One region of the Mesorhizobium sp. M0522 genome, then DNA from elsewhere that is predicted to be linked to it. Evidence: riboswitches for the same ligand, from Rfam matches in the RefSeq annotation. Region 1 holds a riboswitch; the other holds the start of a gene.
What was found. Region 1 has a riboswitch for cobalamin ahead of metE (5-methyltetrahydropteroyltriglutamate--homocysteine S-methyltransferase). Riboswitches for the same ligand answer to the same signal wherever they lie in the genome.

Region 1 (7,208 bases):
GGGCGTCGCCTTCGACACCAGGCCGCTTAACGGCGAACCGCCGACGGCGCGCTCGATGATCTTCGTCACGCCGGACGGCGAGCGCTCGATGAACACCTATCTCGGCGCCTGCGTCGAGCTCGGCCCGGAGGATGTTGAGGCCGACAAGGCGTCGGGCGCCGCCGTCACCTATTTCGAGGGCTATCTGTGGGACCCGCCGCGCGCCAAGGAGGCGATCAGGCAGACGGCTAAGCTCGCCCACGCCGCCGGGCGCGAAGTGTCGATGACATTGTCGGACTCGTTCTGCGTCGATCGCTACCGCGACGAATTCCTCGGTCTGATGCGCTCCGGCACCGTCGATATCGTCTTTGCCAACAGCCACGAGATCAAGTCGCTCTACCAGACCGCGTCATTCGACGAGGCGCTGGCCCAGATCCGCAGGGACTGCAAGATCGCCGCCGTCACCCGCTCGGAAAAGGGCTCGGTCATCGTGCGCGGCGACGAGACCGTGACCATCAATGCGACCAGGATCCGCGAGCTGGTCGACACCACCGGCGCCGGCGACCTCTACGCCGCCGGCTTCCTCTACGGCTACACGCAAGGCCGCAGCCTCAAGGATTGCGGCGATCTCGGCTCGCTGGCAGCCGGGCTGGTCATCCAGCAAATCGGCCCAAGGCCACGCCAGAATTTGCGCAGAGAGGCGGAGCAGGCGGGATTGCTGTAGGTGGCGAGCCAAGAACCAGCTGCCCACCCTCCTTAATCCAGCCCGAGCCTTTTCTTCAGTTCCGCATTCTCCTTGCGGAGACGATCGGCAAGCAGGCTCTTTAGCCGCTTGTTTTCTTCCTCGAGCGCGACGAGATCCTTCAGCCCGTCACTGTCCGCCGCCGGCGCCGCCGCCTTCTTCCAAAGATAATATGTCTGTTCCGAGATGCCGGCTTGCTTCACCGCGCTCTTGAGAGTAGCGCCGCCGCCGATCGAGGTCTCGATCTGCGCCAGCTTCTGGGCACGATCCTTCGCGGAGTAGCTCTTTCGGCCTGTTCGCGCTGACGGCGGTGCTTCAGTGGTCGCGGATATCGGCTTGGCGCCCTCCTTGCGGGCAGGCGCGCTCGCCTCAGCTTCTGGCTTCCTCGACCGCCGCGCTCTCGTCTTCGGTTTTGGCGTTTCCGCTTTGTCTGCCGGTTCGCTATGAACTACTGCTGACTCGGTTTCCAGGGGATTGGCCATGAAATGCTCCACTCGAGGTTTGTGCAAAAGTTCAGCATCAAGGGCCACGACAGTAGAGTCAACAAGCTGACGATTTAACGGCTCGACTTCGTTTGTTGTTTCGGCCATCGCCGCGGCGATGTCGAAATTGCCCCAGATGGAACGTGCGGATTTTTCATAATTGCGCTTTTGTTTGACTTCCACGGTGAATGGTCGCGTCTGCCGCCTCATAGTTCCTTCCTGAATAGGAGAATGAAGTCGCCGCTCGAATTTTTGGCGCTTCCTGGTTAGCGCGGAGCATTATCGTATAGCCGCTCAACGGGCAAGTGATGCCGGTCTTCGATGGCTGACCCATCTGGGGAGATTTGAGCGGCTTCGCGCGTCCTGCGCATGCCTGTAAGGCCGCCAAGTTTTCTGGGTTAGCAGGCGCGCCACTGTGGCAGCTTGGCTTGTACGGCGAGGCCATGGTTGAGTGAGGCGAACCAAATCCAGCCCCGCGGTCGATCCCGAAGCTTCCCACAATGGCGAAGAGAACATCTTCACTCGTTCCTTTTCAGCACAAGACCTTCCGTTCGCTATGGTCGGCTGCACTCGTTTCGAACCTTGGCACCCTGGTGGAAGGTGTGGCGGCGGCTTGGCTGATGACCAGCATCGCCACCTCCCATGGAATGGTGGCGCTCGTCCAGTCATCGACCACCCTCCCCTACATGATCTTCTCCCTCGCGGCGGGAGCGCTCGCGGACAACTTTGACCGTCGCCGGATCATGTTGACTGCGCAACTGCTGATGGTCTGCGTATCCGCCTTCCTGGCGTTCCTGACCTATGCGGGGGAAATGACACCCTGGATCCTTCTGGGTCTCACCTTCCTGATCGGCTGTGGTTGGGCATTGCACGATCCCTCTTGGCAAGCCTCGATGGGGGATATCCTGCCTCGCGAACACCTGCCTAGCGCGGTTGCGCTCAACGGCATGAGCTACAATCTCATGCGCAGCATCGGGCCGGCGATTGGCGGCCTAATCGTGGCCACAGCCGGTGCGGCCTTCGCGTTCCTCTTTAACGTCTTTTGCTACTTCGCTCTGATCGCTGCGCTGTTGCGGTGGAAAGCGGTACGGGCACGACAAGCGCTGCCGCGGGAGGCTTTCGGCAGTGCGATGGCGGCGGGCTTCCGTTACGTGCTCTTGTCGCCGAACCTTCTCAAGGTGATGTGCCGGAGTTTCATTTTCGGCCTCACCGCCGTTGTGATTTTGGCTCTCCTGCGTTGGTCGCTCGCGAACAGATCAAAGGGACCGCAGTCACCTACGGCGTGATGCTCGGCTTCTTCGGCCTGGGAGCGATTTGCGGCGCGCTCCTCATTGGGCGGGTCCGAGAAGTTCTCTCCAACGAATGGGTCATTCGCGGTGCGTTCTTTATACTGGCGATCAGCTGCTTCTTTCTGGCATGGAGTGAGGACGTTTGGCTGAGCTGTCTCCTCCTCATGCCGGCCGGTGCGGCCTGGATTCAATCATTCTCGCTGTTTAACGTCACAGTGCAGCTTTCGGCGCCGCGGTGGGTGGTTGGACGCGCCCTGTCTCTCTATCAGACGGCCACATACGGCGGCATGGCGGCGGGAAGCTGGCTTTGGGGCGAACTGGCGGATGTCCAAGGTGTTTCGGGAGCCTTCCTCGTCGCCAGCGTGGTTCTTGTGATTGGTGGACTGATGGGCATCGTTCTGCGTCAGCCGGATTTCGAAACGCTCAATCTGGATCCGACCAACAAGTTCAGCGAACCGACGCTGCAACTTGATCTGCGGCCACGAAGCGGTCCGATCATGGTGATGGTCGATTATCGTATCGATCAGAGAGATGTCCCAGAATTTCTCAGTGTGATGACATCGTGGCGAAAAGCCCGGCTGCGAGATGGCGCCAGACAATGGGCGTTGCTGCGTGACCTGGAAAAGCCCGAACTATGGACCGAGTGCTATCATGTGCCAACCTGGGTCGAGTATGTTCGCCACAACAACAGGCAGACCCAGGATGACGCCGAAATCGTTGCGCGCCTGGAAGCGCTGCACCGTGGCGATTGCCCGCCCAAGACGCATCACAAGATCGAACGCCAAACCGTGCGCGTGCACGACGATTTGCCGCTCAGGCCTCATTTGGACAGGACTTGAGCTGGCCCGTTGGTTTGAGCCGGTTACCTTGAGCCGGTGGGCTGCGAACAAGCAGGTCGAGACATTGGCCTCGATCACTTCGCAACACGCGCTGCGCCGGCCTCGGGTGCTCCCCTCGAAATCATTGTGTCGTATCACCGAGGGCATCACGGCCAACAGCTTCCTAGGCAACAGCCTCGCCATTGAGCCGAATATGGTCGCGAGCAGATCACCGACGAAGCGGTCGGAACCTCGGAGCCGAAGTTCGATGCCGAGGTGGCGTTCGCATGATGCGCGAAGCAGCACCACGGCGCTTGCCGGTATGTTTGCGCCCGGCAGCCGACGAACTCCTATCCTCCCGGACCGCTGTGCGTCATCGCTTTGATTTACCGGCCGCTCAAGGCTTCCACAGTTTTCGCTTTCGAGGCGACCTTTGGCAACATGCCAACCGAAATTTAACATAACGACATAAACATTTCTTTATGCGGCATTGACAAAGAAGCGAGCTGCTGTAATTGTCTCCCGTGTCGTGGTTCTCCGTACGGCGGTGCCGCAGCGGAGCTAAGAGGGAAGCCGGTGCGATGCCGGCGCTGCCCCCGCAACTGTTAGCGGCAAGCTAACCCCACTCATGTCACTGAGGCGAATAGCCTTGGGAAGACGGGTAGAGGCTATGACCCGCGAGCCAGGAGACCTGCCACGGCGAATTACGTCCATGGGCGGGGTGTCTCGGTGGCCGCTGCAGCCTGGCGTTCGTGCCGGCCTGCTAGCGCCTTCCTTGTCACCGACGCCCCAACCATCGGGGTATGGCATGACTGTCTCTCAGCAAATTCCTGTAGCAACGCTCGGCGTGCCGCGCTTCGGTCGTCGGCGAGAACTGAAGTTCGCGCTTGAAAGTTACTGGTCCGGAAAATCTTCCGCCGCCGACCTTCTCACGACGGCGAAGGCGCTCCGTGCCGCTAGTTGGGAAGAGCAGCACGATCGCGGCGTGTCGAAAATCCCGTCGAACGACTTCTCGCTTTACGACCATGTGCTCGACACCGCAGCCATGGTCGGCGCCCTTCCGTCTCGTTACGCCTGGAATGGCGGCGAGGTCCCACTCGACATCTACTTCGCTATGGCGCGCGGCAACCAAGGTCAGACGGAGGATTGTGGGCACGGTGGTCACCAGCATGCGGCTCATCGGCCTGGTGTAACCGCGATGGAAATGACCAAGTGGTTTGACACCAACTATCACTACATTGTGCCGGAACTAAACGATGATCAAACGTTCGCTCTTTCGTCGACGAAGCCGGTTGATTACTTCCTCGAGGCTAAAGCCCTCGGCATTCACACACGCCCAGTCATCCTTGGACCGGTCACCTTCCTCAAGCTGGCGAAATCGCCTGCCGAAGGATTCGATCCCATCGCGCTCCTGCCGCGGCTGCTGCCCGTCTACGAGCAACTCGTGCAGAGGCTGAAGCTGTCGGGAGCCGACTGGGTGCAGATCGATGAGCCAGCGCTTGTCCTCGATCTGAACCCGAACGAACGAGCTGCGTTCGAATTCGCCTATGGCCAGCTGTCGAAAGCCGCGCCCGAGCTGAAGATCATGCTGGCTACCTATTTCGGGCCGCTGGGAGACAATCTCGAAACCGCGGTTTCTCTGCCCCTGGCCGGGCTGCATATTGATCTCGTGCGCGCTCCCGAGCAGCTGGAAACGGTGGGTCGGCTCGCACCGAAGGATCTGGTGCTCTCGCTTGGCTTGATCGATGGCCGCAACGTCTGGCGTGCGAACCTGCCCGCCATTCTCGACCGCATCAAACCGATCGTCGCCGGCTGGCCCTTGGACCGCGTCGAGATCGCGCCTTCTTGCTCGATGCTGCATGTGCCGATCGACCTGCGCATGGAGACGGAACTCGACGCGGACATCAGGTCGTGGCTCGCCTTCGCGGCCCAGAAGACCGACGAGTTGGTGTTGCTTGCCCGGGCCCTGTCCCAAGGCAGGGATGCGGTGGCAGGCGCGTTGAAAGCGTCTGCCGAGGCTGCCGCCACTCGCGTGACATCCACGAAGATCCATGACCCGCTGGTTGAGGGGCGGATCGCCAGCATTGACGACAGCATGAAGCGACGAGAGAGCGCTTTTGCCGAGCGCTCCAGAGTCCAGGCCGGCACGCTCGGGCTGCCGCCGTTCCCGACGACGACCATCGGGTCCTTCCCGCAGACGCCGCAGGTACGCAGAGCGCGGGCCGCTCATGCGAAGGGCCAGCTGAGCTATGTCGACTACGAGACCTTCCTGAAGAAGGAGATCGAGGCTGCAATTCGCTGGCAGGAAGAGATCGGGCTGGACGTGCTGGTGCACGGTGAGTTCGAACGAAACGACATGGTACAGCATTTCGGCGAGCAGCTGTCCGGCTTCGCCTTCACCCAGCATGCCTGGGTGCAGAGCTATGGGTCGCGTTACGTGCGTCCCCCCATCATCTTCGGCGACGTATCGAGGCCCAATCCGATGACGCTGCGCTGGTGGCAGTTCGCCCAGTCGCTTACGGAAAACCCTGTGAAGGGAATGCTCACAGGCCCAGTGACCATTCTCAACTGGTCATTTGTTCGCGACGACGTACCCCGCTCCGAAGCATGCCGCCAGATCGCGCTCGCCATCCGCGACGAAGTGACGGATCTCGAATGGTCCGGCGCAAGGATGATCCAGATCGATGAGGCCGCGTTTCGCGAAGGATTGCCACTGCGCCAGTCTGATTGGAACGACTATCTCGACTGGGCTGTCGAATGCTTCCGGATCGCTTCAACGGGTGTAAAGGACGCGACTCAAATCCATACCCACATGTGCTATTCGGAGTTCAACGAGATCATCGACGCGATCGCTGAAATGGATGCGGATGTCATTTCGATTGAGACGTCGCGCTCGAAAATGGAACTGCTGGACGCCTTCACGAGCTCCAAATATCCGAATGAAATCGGGCCCGGAGTCTACGACATTCACTCACCACGGGTCCCGGAAGTCGGCGAGATTTCGGATCTCGTCATGCTTGCCCGCGAGCGACTGTCCGATGCCCAACTGTGGGTAAACCCGGACTGTGGCCTCAAAACCCGCAAGTGGGAGGAGGTCCGCCCTGCCCTCATGAACATGGTTGCTGCAGCACGCGCGCTCCGGGAGAAAGTGTAGGCCGGAAGGTTTCCTGGTTGCTCACCATGTGGTGAGTTAGCGGCTGCCGCATGTGGGCCGTGAATGTGCCAAAACGCGATCACATCCTTTGAAATAAGTCACTCGAGCGAGAAAGTGCACTTTCCTTCGGCACGTGTACTAATCGCGCAGGAATAAAGGGAACCGTTTTCTCCCTGTGACGTGTCGAGGTCGAAGGGGATTTGATTGGCGTCGAGACCGCTCCGGCCATGGGTTATCAGCATGCCAAGTGCGCTGTTCTCGATCAGTTCGTAAAGGACTTCTCGGCTCGGTTCATCGAAATGCGCGGGTACATACATGACAGGTTCCTTCACTGGCCGCCGGGTTCGCTGTTCACCGGCTGGCATCCGATGGCAAGCGTTCCAACGCGGCGGCGATCTGGCGCTTCGCTGCTGAGGGCAGAGGCAGGATGGGACGCGGGGGGTCGGCACGGCAAATGTCGAGCAATTCGGCAAGTGCATAGACGACGCGAAGGCTCGAGAACTCCTTGAAGAGGCTCCAGAGCGGCGCAAGCGTGGCATCGATCCGTCGCGCTTCGGCCGCATCGCCCTGTTGCGCCGCCGTGACGATCTTCACGCAGACCTCGGGCAGGATGCCGGCGAGGACGCTGTACCATGTGTCGGCGCCGGCGATTATGGCCTCTGCAGCGTTCCAGTCGCCGCTGTAGCCGATCGAGAACCCTTCCGGCACAGTGCGCCTCTGGTCGGCCAGATGGCTCTTGATCGC
Region 2 (7,208 bases), on a different contig from region 1:
TCCGCAGCCAATACCATCGAATCTTTCCATACGTTCAGATCTCGATAGTCGTTGATTTTCCCGGACGTTCCATCCCGCTTTTCCATTCACTATTCACAATTCACCATTCACTGCTTTGCCTTTTCATCCCCCGGAAGCACGTAATCCGTACCTTCCCACGGAGACAGAAAATCGAAATTGCGGAATTCCTGCTTGAGCTCCACCGGCTCGTAGATGACGCGCTTGGCTTCGTCGTCGTAACGCACCTCGACGAAGCCGGTCAGCGGAAAGTCCTTGCGCAGCGGATGGCCTTCAAAGCCGTAATCGGTAAGAATCCGCCGCAGATCGGGATGGCCCGAAAACAGCACGCCATAGAGATCATAGGTCTCGCGCTCGAACCAGTCGGCGCCTGGATATATCCCGGTGATCGACGGCACCAGCGTCTCTTCGTCGGCCTGGACCTTGATGCGGATGCGGATATTCTGTCTCGGCGACAGCAAATGATAGACGACGTCGAAGCGCTTCGCCCGCGACGGATAATCGGCGCCGCAGACGTCGATGATCGAAATGAACTGGCATTTCGGGTCGTCGCGCAGGAAGGTCACCACCTCGATCAGGTCGCGCGGCTCGACCGAGATGGTGAGTTCGCCATAGGCGAACACCGCCTCGCCGATCCGGCCGATCAGCTTCTCGCCGAGATAGGTCGAGAGGTCATTCAACGCCTGGGTCATGCCGCTCACCGCTCTATCGTGCCGGTGCGGCGGATCTTCTTCTGCAGCAGAAGGATGCCGTAAAGCAGCGCTTCAGCGCTCGGCGGGCAGCCGGGCACGTAGATGTCGACCGGCACGATGCGGTCGCAGCCGCGCACCACCGAATAGGAATAATGATAATAGCCGCCGCCATTGGCGCAGGAGCCCATCGAGATGACGTAGCGCGGCTCCGGCATCTGATCGTAGACCTTGCGCAGCGCCGGCGCCATCTTGTTGGTCAGCGTGCCGGCGACGATCATGATGTCGGACTGGCGCGGGGACGCGCGCGGCGCGACACCGAACCTCTCCGAGTCATAGCGCGGCATCGACGTATGGATCATCTCGACGGCGCAGCAGGCGAGGCCAAACGTCATGAACATCAGCGAGCCGCTGCGCGCCCAGGTGATCAGCGCCTCGGTCGAGGTGACGAGAAAGCCCTTGTCGGCGAGCTCGTTGTTGATCTCCAGGAAGAACGGGTCGTCAGACCCTACCGGCCTGCCGGTGTTGGGGTCGATGAGGCCCTTGGGCTTCGGCGCGACGAGCGTGCCGGAACTGTCGTTCAATCCCATTCCAGCGCTCCTTTTTTCCATTCATAGGCAAAGCCGATGGTCAGCACCGCCAAAAACACCATCATCGACCAGAAACCGAGCATGCCGATCTGGCTGAACGACACCGCCCACGGAAACAGGAAGGCCACCTCCAGATCGAAGATGATGAACAGGATCGACACCAGGTAGAAGCGGATGTCGAATTTCATGCGGGCGTCATCGAACGAGTTGAAGCCGCACTCATAGGCCGAAAGCTTTTCCGGATCGGGGTTGCGATAGGCCACCAGGAAGGGTGCGGCGAGCAGCGCCAGCCCGACGATCAGCGCCACGCCGATGAACAGGACGATGGGCAGGTACGAACCTAAAAGTGCGTTCATGCTGCAGTTTCCGTTGGCGGCCAATCCACTCTGATTACAGCACCGGACCCACTTGCGGAAGCGTGACAGTTTAACCACTGAACCGTTTTAAGGAGGCTCTATGCTGCAACGCGGCGAGGGTTAGCGCAGCGCTTTCGGCGAAGCAAGTCAAACCTTGTTCAAATCGCGGTGCTGGACGGCATATCCGGGAAAACTGGTCCGATCCGCTCCTGTTTGATTTCCTTCACTTTTTACTCCACTTTTCTCTCCTGACATGAATGCCGCCAAAACCCTGTTAGCATGGCACGGAATCGCAGGTCATTTTCTCTGTCTAAAATCGTCCGGATGCCGCCTTCATGAAGGAAAAAATCTCGCTTGCCATGGCCCGCCGCATTGCGCTCGCGGCACAGGGATTCAATGACCCGCGCCCCACCGGCACGCCTGACCGCCGGCATCTGGCCCGCGTGCTTGCCCGTACCGGCCTGCTGCAGATCGATTCCGTCAGCGCCGTGGTGCGCGCCCACTATATGCCGCTCTATTCGCGGCTTGGCCCCTACAAGCTGGCGCTGCTCGACGACGCCGCCGTAACGCGCAAGCGCATGGTCTTCGAATATTGGGCGCACGAAGCCTCCTTCTTGCCGGTCGAGACCTATCCGCTGATGCGCTGGCGCATGCAGCGGGCCGAGTGCGGCGACGAAATGTACAGCGGACTGGCCAAATGGGGCCGCGAGCACGCCGCCTATATCGAAGACATCTATCGCGAGGTCGCCGAACGAGGCCCGATCGCGGCGTCGGCTTTCGAAGGCCAGAAGGGTTCGGGCGGCTGGTGGGGCTGGAGCCATGCCAAGCACGCCTTCGAATGGCTGTTCTGGGCCGGCCGCATCACCACGGCGCATCGCCGCGGCTTCGAACGGTTCTACGATCTGCCGGAGCGCGTATTGCCGCCGGCGGTACTCGCGCTACCGGTTCCCCGTCCCGAGGATGCTCACCGCGAATTGCTGCGCATCTCGGCCCGCGCCCACGGCATCGCCACGGCAGGAGACCTGCGCGACTATTTCCGCCTCTCGCCCGCCGACATCAAGGGCCGCATCGAGGAGTTGGTCGAGGCCGGCGACCTGTTGCCGGTGAGCGTCGAAAGCTGGAACAAAACAGCCTATCTCCACAAGGACGCCCGTTTGCCGCGCAAGATCGAGGCGCGCGCCTTGCTCGCGCCGTTCGATCCTGTCGTCTTCGAACGATCGCGCACCGAGCGGTTGTTCGACTTCCACTACCGCATCGAGATCTACACGCCGGCCGAAAAGCGCCAGTATGGCTATTACGTGCTGCCGTTCCTGTTCGGCGACAGCATCGTCGGGCGCGTCGACCTCAGGGCCGACCGCCCGGCCGGCGTCTTGCGCGTCCATGCCGCCTATGCGGAGCCCGGCGCCTCGCTGCAAACCGCAGCCGAGCTTTTCGAAGAATTGAAGCAGATGCAGGGCTGGCTCGGCCTGGAACGCATCGAGGTGACCGCTGCCGGCGACCTCGGCCGGCCGCTCGCGGATATCGCCGCGTCATAGACGTGCGTTGACACGACTGCCTCCACAAGCCTAAATCCGTTCCAGACGGTCCCCTGCCCGCAACGGCAGGGGCCAAGAGGGAATGCGGTGCGAAATCTCGATTTCAAATCCGCGGCTGTCCCCGCAACTGTAAGCGACGAGCCTCGGCCGAAAACCACTGGGATATTCCCGGGAAGGCGGCACCCAGGCGATGACCCGCGAGCCAGGAGACCTGCCGTCTAGGACATAAGAATCCGATCGCCTGGCGGGTTTTCCGGGCAAGGAGCCTGATTTGGAACACGACAGCAGTTTTCCGGCTGAGACAGCGGATTTATTGTCCGGCCATGGTGATTCCCCGGCCGGCGTTACCGTCATCGTCTGCTCGTCCTGCCGTGACGAGACCGGTTCGGACGCTCATCCGCGCGCCGGCGAACTGCTCGCAGAGGACACGCGCCGCGCCGCTTCCAGCGAAAACATCAAAATCCGCACCGTCGAATGCCTCGGCAATTGCAAGCGCCGGCTCAGCGCGGCCATGCTGCGCGACGGCTGCTGGAGTTACGTCTTCGGTGATCTGACCACGACCAGCGGGGCCGATCTCGTCACCGGGGCAAAGCTGTTCGCCACCGCGACGGATGGGCTCATTCCATGGCGCGGCCGTCCCGATTGCCTGAAGCGCGGCCTGGTTGCCCGCATCCCTCCCCTTGACGTTTTGAAGGACCTGACATGACCGCTGCCTCCCTTTCGCGCGTTCCCTGCACCGTGGTCACCGGCTTTCTCGGCGCCGGCAAGACGACGTTGATCCGCCATTTGCTCGAAAACGCCAAAGGCAAGCGCCTGGCCATCATCGTCAACGAGTTCGGCGACATCGGCATCGACGGCGAGATTCTGAAGGGCTGCGCCATCGACACCTGCCCCGAGGAAAACATCGTCGAGCTGGCCAATGGTTGCATCTGCTGCACCGTCGCCGATGATTTCGTCCCGGCGCTGGACCAGATCCTGTCGCTGACGCCGAGGGTCGACCACATCCTGATCGAGACATCCGGCCTCGCTTTGCCCAAGCCGCTGGTCCAGGCCTTCCAGTGGCCGTCCGTGAAAAGCCGCGTCACGGTCGATGGCGTCATCGCCGTCGTCGACGGGCCGGCGCTGGCTGATGGCCGCGTAGCCAACGACATGGACGCCCTGCAGGCCCAGCGCGCGCAGGACGAGACGCTCGACCATGACGATCCGGTCGAGGAAGTGTTCGAAGACCAGCTCGCCTGCGCCGACCTGATCATCCTGTCGAAGAGCGACCTGATGGACACAGCCGGCGCGGCCCGCGCCAATGCCGTGATCGGAAAGCATGTTGCGCGGGCGGTGAAGATCGTACCGACTTCGCAAGGCAAGGTCGACCCGTCGGTGCTGCTCGGCCTCGGCCTCGCCGTCGAGGACGACATCGAGAATCGCAAGACCCACCACGACGACGAGCTCGACCACGAACATGACGATTTTGACTCGTTCGTCATCGACATCGCGTCTGTGTCCAACCCGGACGAGCTCGCACAACGGGTCGCCACGGCGGCGGAGGAAGAAAACGTGTTGCGCGTCAAGGGTTTCGTCGAAGTCGGCGGCAAGCCGATGCGGCTCCTGCTGCAGGCCGTCGGTCCGCGCGTCAACCACTATTACGACCGCGCCTGGACCGCTGAAGACGACCGCCGCTCGCGCCTGGTCGTCATCGGCCTGAAAGGGCTGAACCGCCCGGCCATCGAGCGTATCCTCGCCGGCTGACCCCAGGCACGAGCCGCGATGCACATCCTCACCACCACATCCGCCTCGCTCGACGATCTCGCCGAGCCCGTCGATCTCAGGCAAACGCCTGCGGATGTCGTGGCGCTGTCCTTCACCGACAGCGACCTGGCCGGGCTGGCGGCGGCGTGGAAGGCAGATGCGCACCGCCTGCCGTCGATGCGGCTCGCCGCCTTGCGCGACCTGCGCCATCCGATGTCCGTCGACCTGTGGATCGACAGCGTCGCCCGCCACGCCAAGGTCATTCTGGTCCGCATCCTCGGCGGCTATGACTGGTGGCGCTATGGCTGCGACCAGCTCGCCGTTATCGCGCGAAATCGCGGTATCAAGCTGGCGCTCCTACCGGGCGAGAGCCACGACGAGGATTTGCGACTGATCGAAGGCTCGACGCTGCCGCGCGAGGAGTTGGACGCCCTGCTTGGCTATTTCCGCGAGGGCGGGCCGGCAAATATGACGGCGCTGGTGCAGAGGCTGGCAAGTCTCGCTGGATCGGGTGCGGCGGTAGCCGAACCTGTTAGCGTGCCAAAGGCGGGATTTTACGAGCCGGGACTGGGGGTAGTAGAACGCGGCGTCCCCCTCCCCCTCGAGGGGAGGGTCCGGCCGCAGGCCGGGGGTGGGGTCCTCTCCGAAGCGCGCCTACACAAAACGTCGCGCACTGCCGTGACGACCGCACCCGGCCCTGCGGGCCACCCTACCCTCGAGGGGAAGGGGGACGTCGTGCCAATTCTCTTCTACCGTTCGATGCTGCTCGCCGCCGATGTCGCGCCCATCGACGCGCTTTTCGAAGCCCTGCGCCACCGCGGCATGGCTCCCGTGCCTCTGTTCGTCTCCAGCCTCAAGGACCCGGCGTCGCTCGCCTTTGTCGAAACCGCGCTCGCAACCCTGAAGCCTGCCGCCATCATCACCGCCACAGCTTTCGCCTCGGGTGCCGAGCCCGGTGTCGAAACCCTGTTCGACCGCGCCGGCGTGCCGGTGTTCCAGGTCATCGTCGCGACTACCCGCCGCGACATCTGGCAAACCAATCAGCGCGGCCTGGCGCCCGCCGACCTTGCCATGCATGTCGTCCTGCCCGAGCTCGACGGCCGCATCCTGGCCGGCGCCATTTCATTCAAGAGCGAAAGCGAAACCGACCCGGCGCTGGCCTTCCGCGCCTTCGCAAACCGGCCTGAGCCCGACCGCGTGGCGCAAGTGGCGAACCGTGTCGAGGCCTTCGTGCGCCTGCAGCGGACGCCGCGTGCGGAGCGCAAGCTCGCCATCCTGATCCCCGACTATCCGAGCGCCCCCGGTCGCACCGGCTACGCGGTTGGTCTCGACGTGCCGTCCAGCGTGCTGGCAATGCTGCACGACCTGAGCGAACAGGGCTACGCCGTTGAAAGGATTCCGCAAACGCCGCGCGAGTTGCTAGAGGTGCTGGAAAAGGACAGCCAAGGGTTGGCCCTACACGACTATCAGACCTTTTCGAAGGAATTGCCTGCAGCGGCAATCGCTGCGGTAGAGGCGGCTTGGGGGAATGCGGCAGATGAGACAAGTTTGTGCGAGGCACCCCCCTCTGTCCTGCCGGACATCTCCCCCTCAAGGGGGGAGATTGGCAGTTTCGCCGACGGCTCTCTCTCAACATCCTTGGTGATTGGCGAAAGCAGAGACAACAGCGCAATCTCCCCCCTTGAGGGGGAGATGTCCGGCAGGACAGAGGGGGGTGTTCAGGCGCCTAGCGCCGCAAAATTCGCCTTCCGCGCAGCCACCTTCGGCAACGTCACCGTGGCACTCGCACCTGACCGCGGGCGCTCAGCCGACCGCCGCGCCGACTATCACGACCCGACGCTGCCGCCGCGCCATGCGCTGGTCGCCTTTGGCCTCTGGCTGCGCAAGTCGCTCGGCATCCATGCAATTGTCCATGTCGGCGCCCACGGCACGCTGGAGTGGCTGCCCGGCAAGACCGTGGCGCTCAGCGAAAACTGCTTTCCCGAGATAGTCACCGGTCCCCTGCCCGTCATCTATCCCTTCATCGTCTCCAACCCGGGAGAGGCAGCGCAGGCCAAGCGGCGCATTGCCGCCGTCACGCTCGGCCATCTGCCGCCGCCGCTGACCGGCGCCGGGCTGGACGAAAACCAGCACAGGCTTGAACGACTGGTTGACGAATATGCCCAGGCCGACGGGCTCGACCGCCGCCGCCGCGACCGCCTGGCGAAGCTGATCGTCGAGACGGCGGAAAAGACCGGCCTCGCCTCAGAGGCAGGCGTCGCCAGGACCGACGCAGCC

Region 2: another riboswitch for cobalamin. It lies ahead of NKI58_RS16910 (DUF1636 family protein); the one in region 1 lies ahead of metE (5-methyltetrahydropteroyltriglutamate--homocysteine S-methyltransferase).

The regions. Positions count from the first base shown of each region.
Region 1 is NZ_JAMYQW010000042.1:26,478-33,685, forward strand. Features, by position in the region: gene NKI58_RS30155 (adenosine kinase) at 1-703, shown strand, start outside; gene NKI58_RS30160 (transposase) at 736-1,413, opposite strand; partial or broken gene NKI58_RS30165 (MFS transporter) at 1,704-3,331, shown strand; cobalamin riboswitch at 3,824-4,023, shown strand; gene metE (5-methyltetrahydropteroyltriglutamate--homocysteine S-methyltransferase) at 4,119-6,464, shown strand; gene NKI58_RS30175 (FMN-binding negative transcriptional regulator) at 6,563-6,781, opposite strand; gene NKI58_RS30180 (dihydrodipicolinate synthase family protein) at 6,816-7,208, opposite strand, start outside.
Region 2 is NZ_JAMYQW010000014.1:27,803-35,010, forward strand. Features, by position in the region: gene NKI58_RS16885 (four helix bundle protein) at 1-86, opposite strand, end outside; gene NKI58_RS16890 (NADH-quinone oxidoreductase subunit C) at 108-710, opposite strand; gene NKI58_RS16895 (NuoB/complex I 20 kDa subunit family protein) at 716-1,297, opposite strand; gene NKI58_RS16900 (NADH-quinone oxidoreductase subunit A) at 1,288-1,653, opposite strand; gene NKI58_RS16905 (winged helix-turn-helix domain-containing protein) at 1,989-3,188, shown strand; cobalamin riboswitch at 3,218-3,421, shown strand; gene NKI58_RS16910 (DUF1636 family protein) at 3,460-3,894, shown strand; gene cobW (cobalamin biosynthesis protein CobW) at 3,891-4,931, shown strand; gene NKI58_RS16920 (cobaltochelatase subunit CobN) at 4,950-7,208, shown strand, end outside.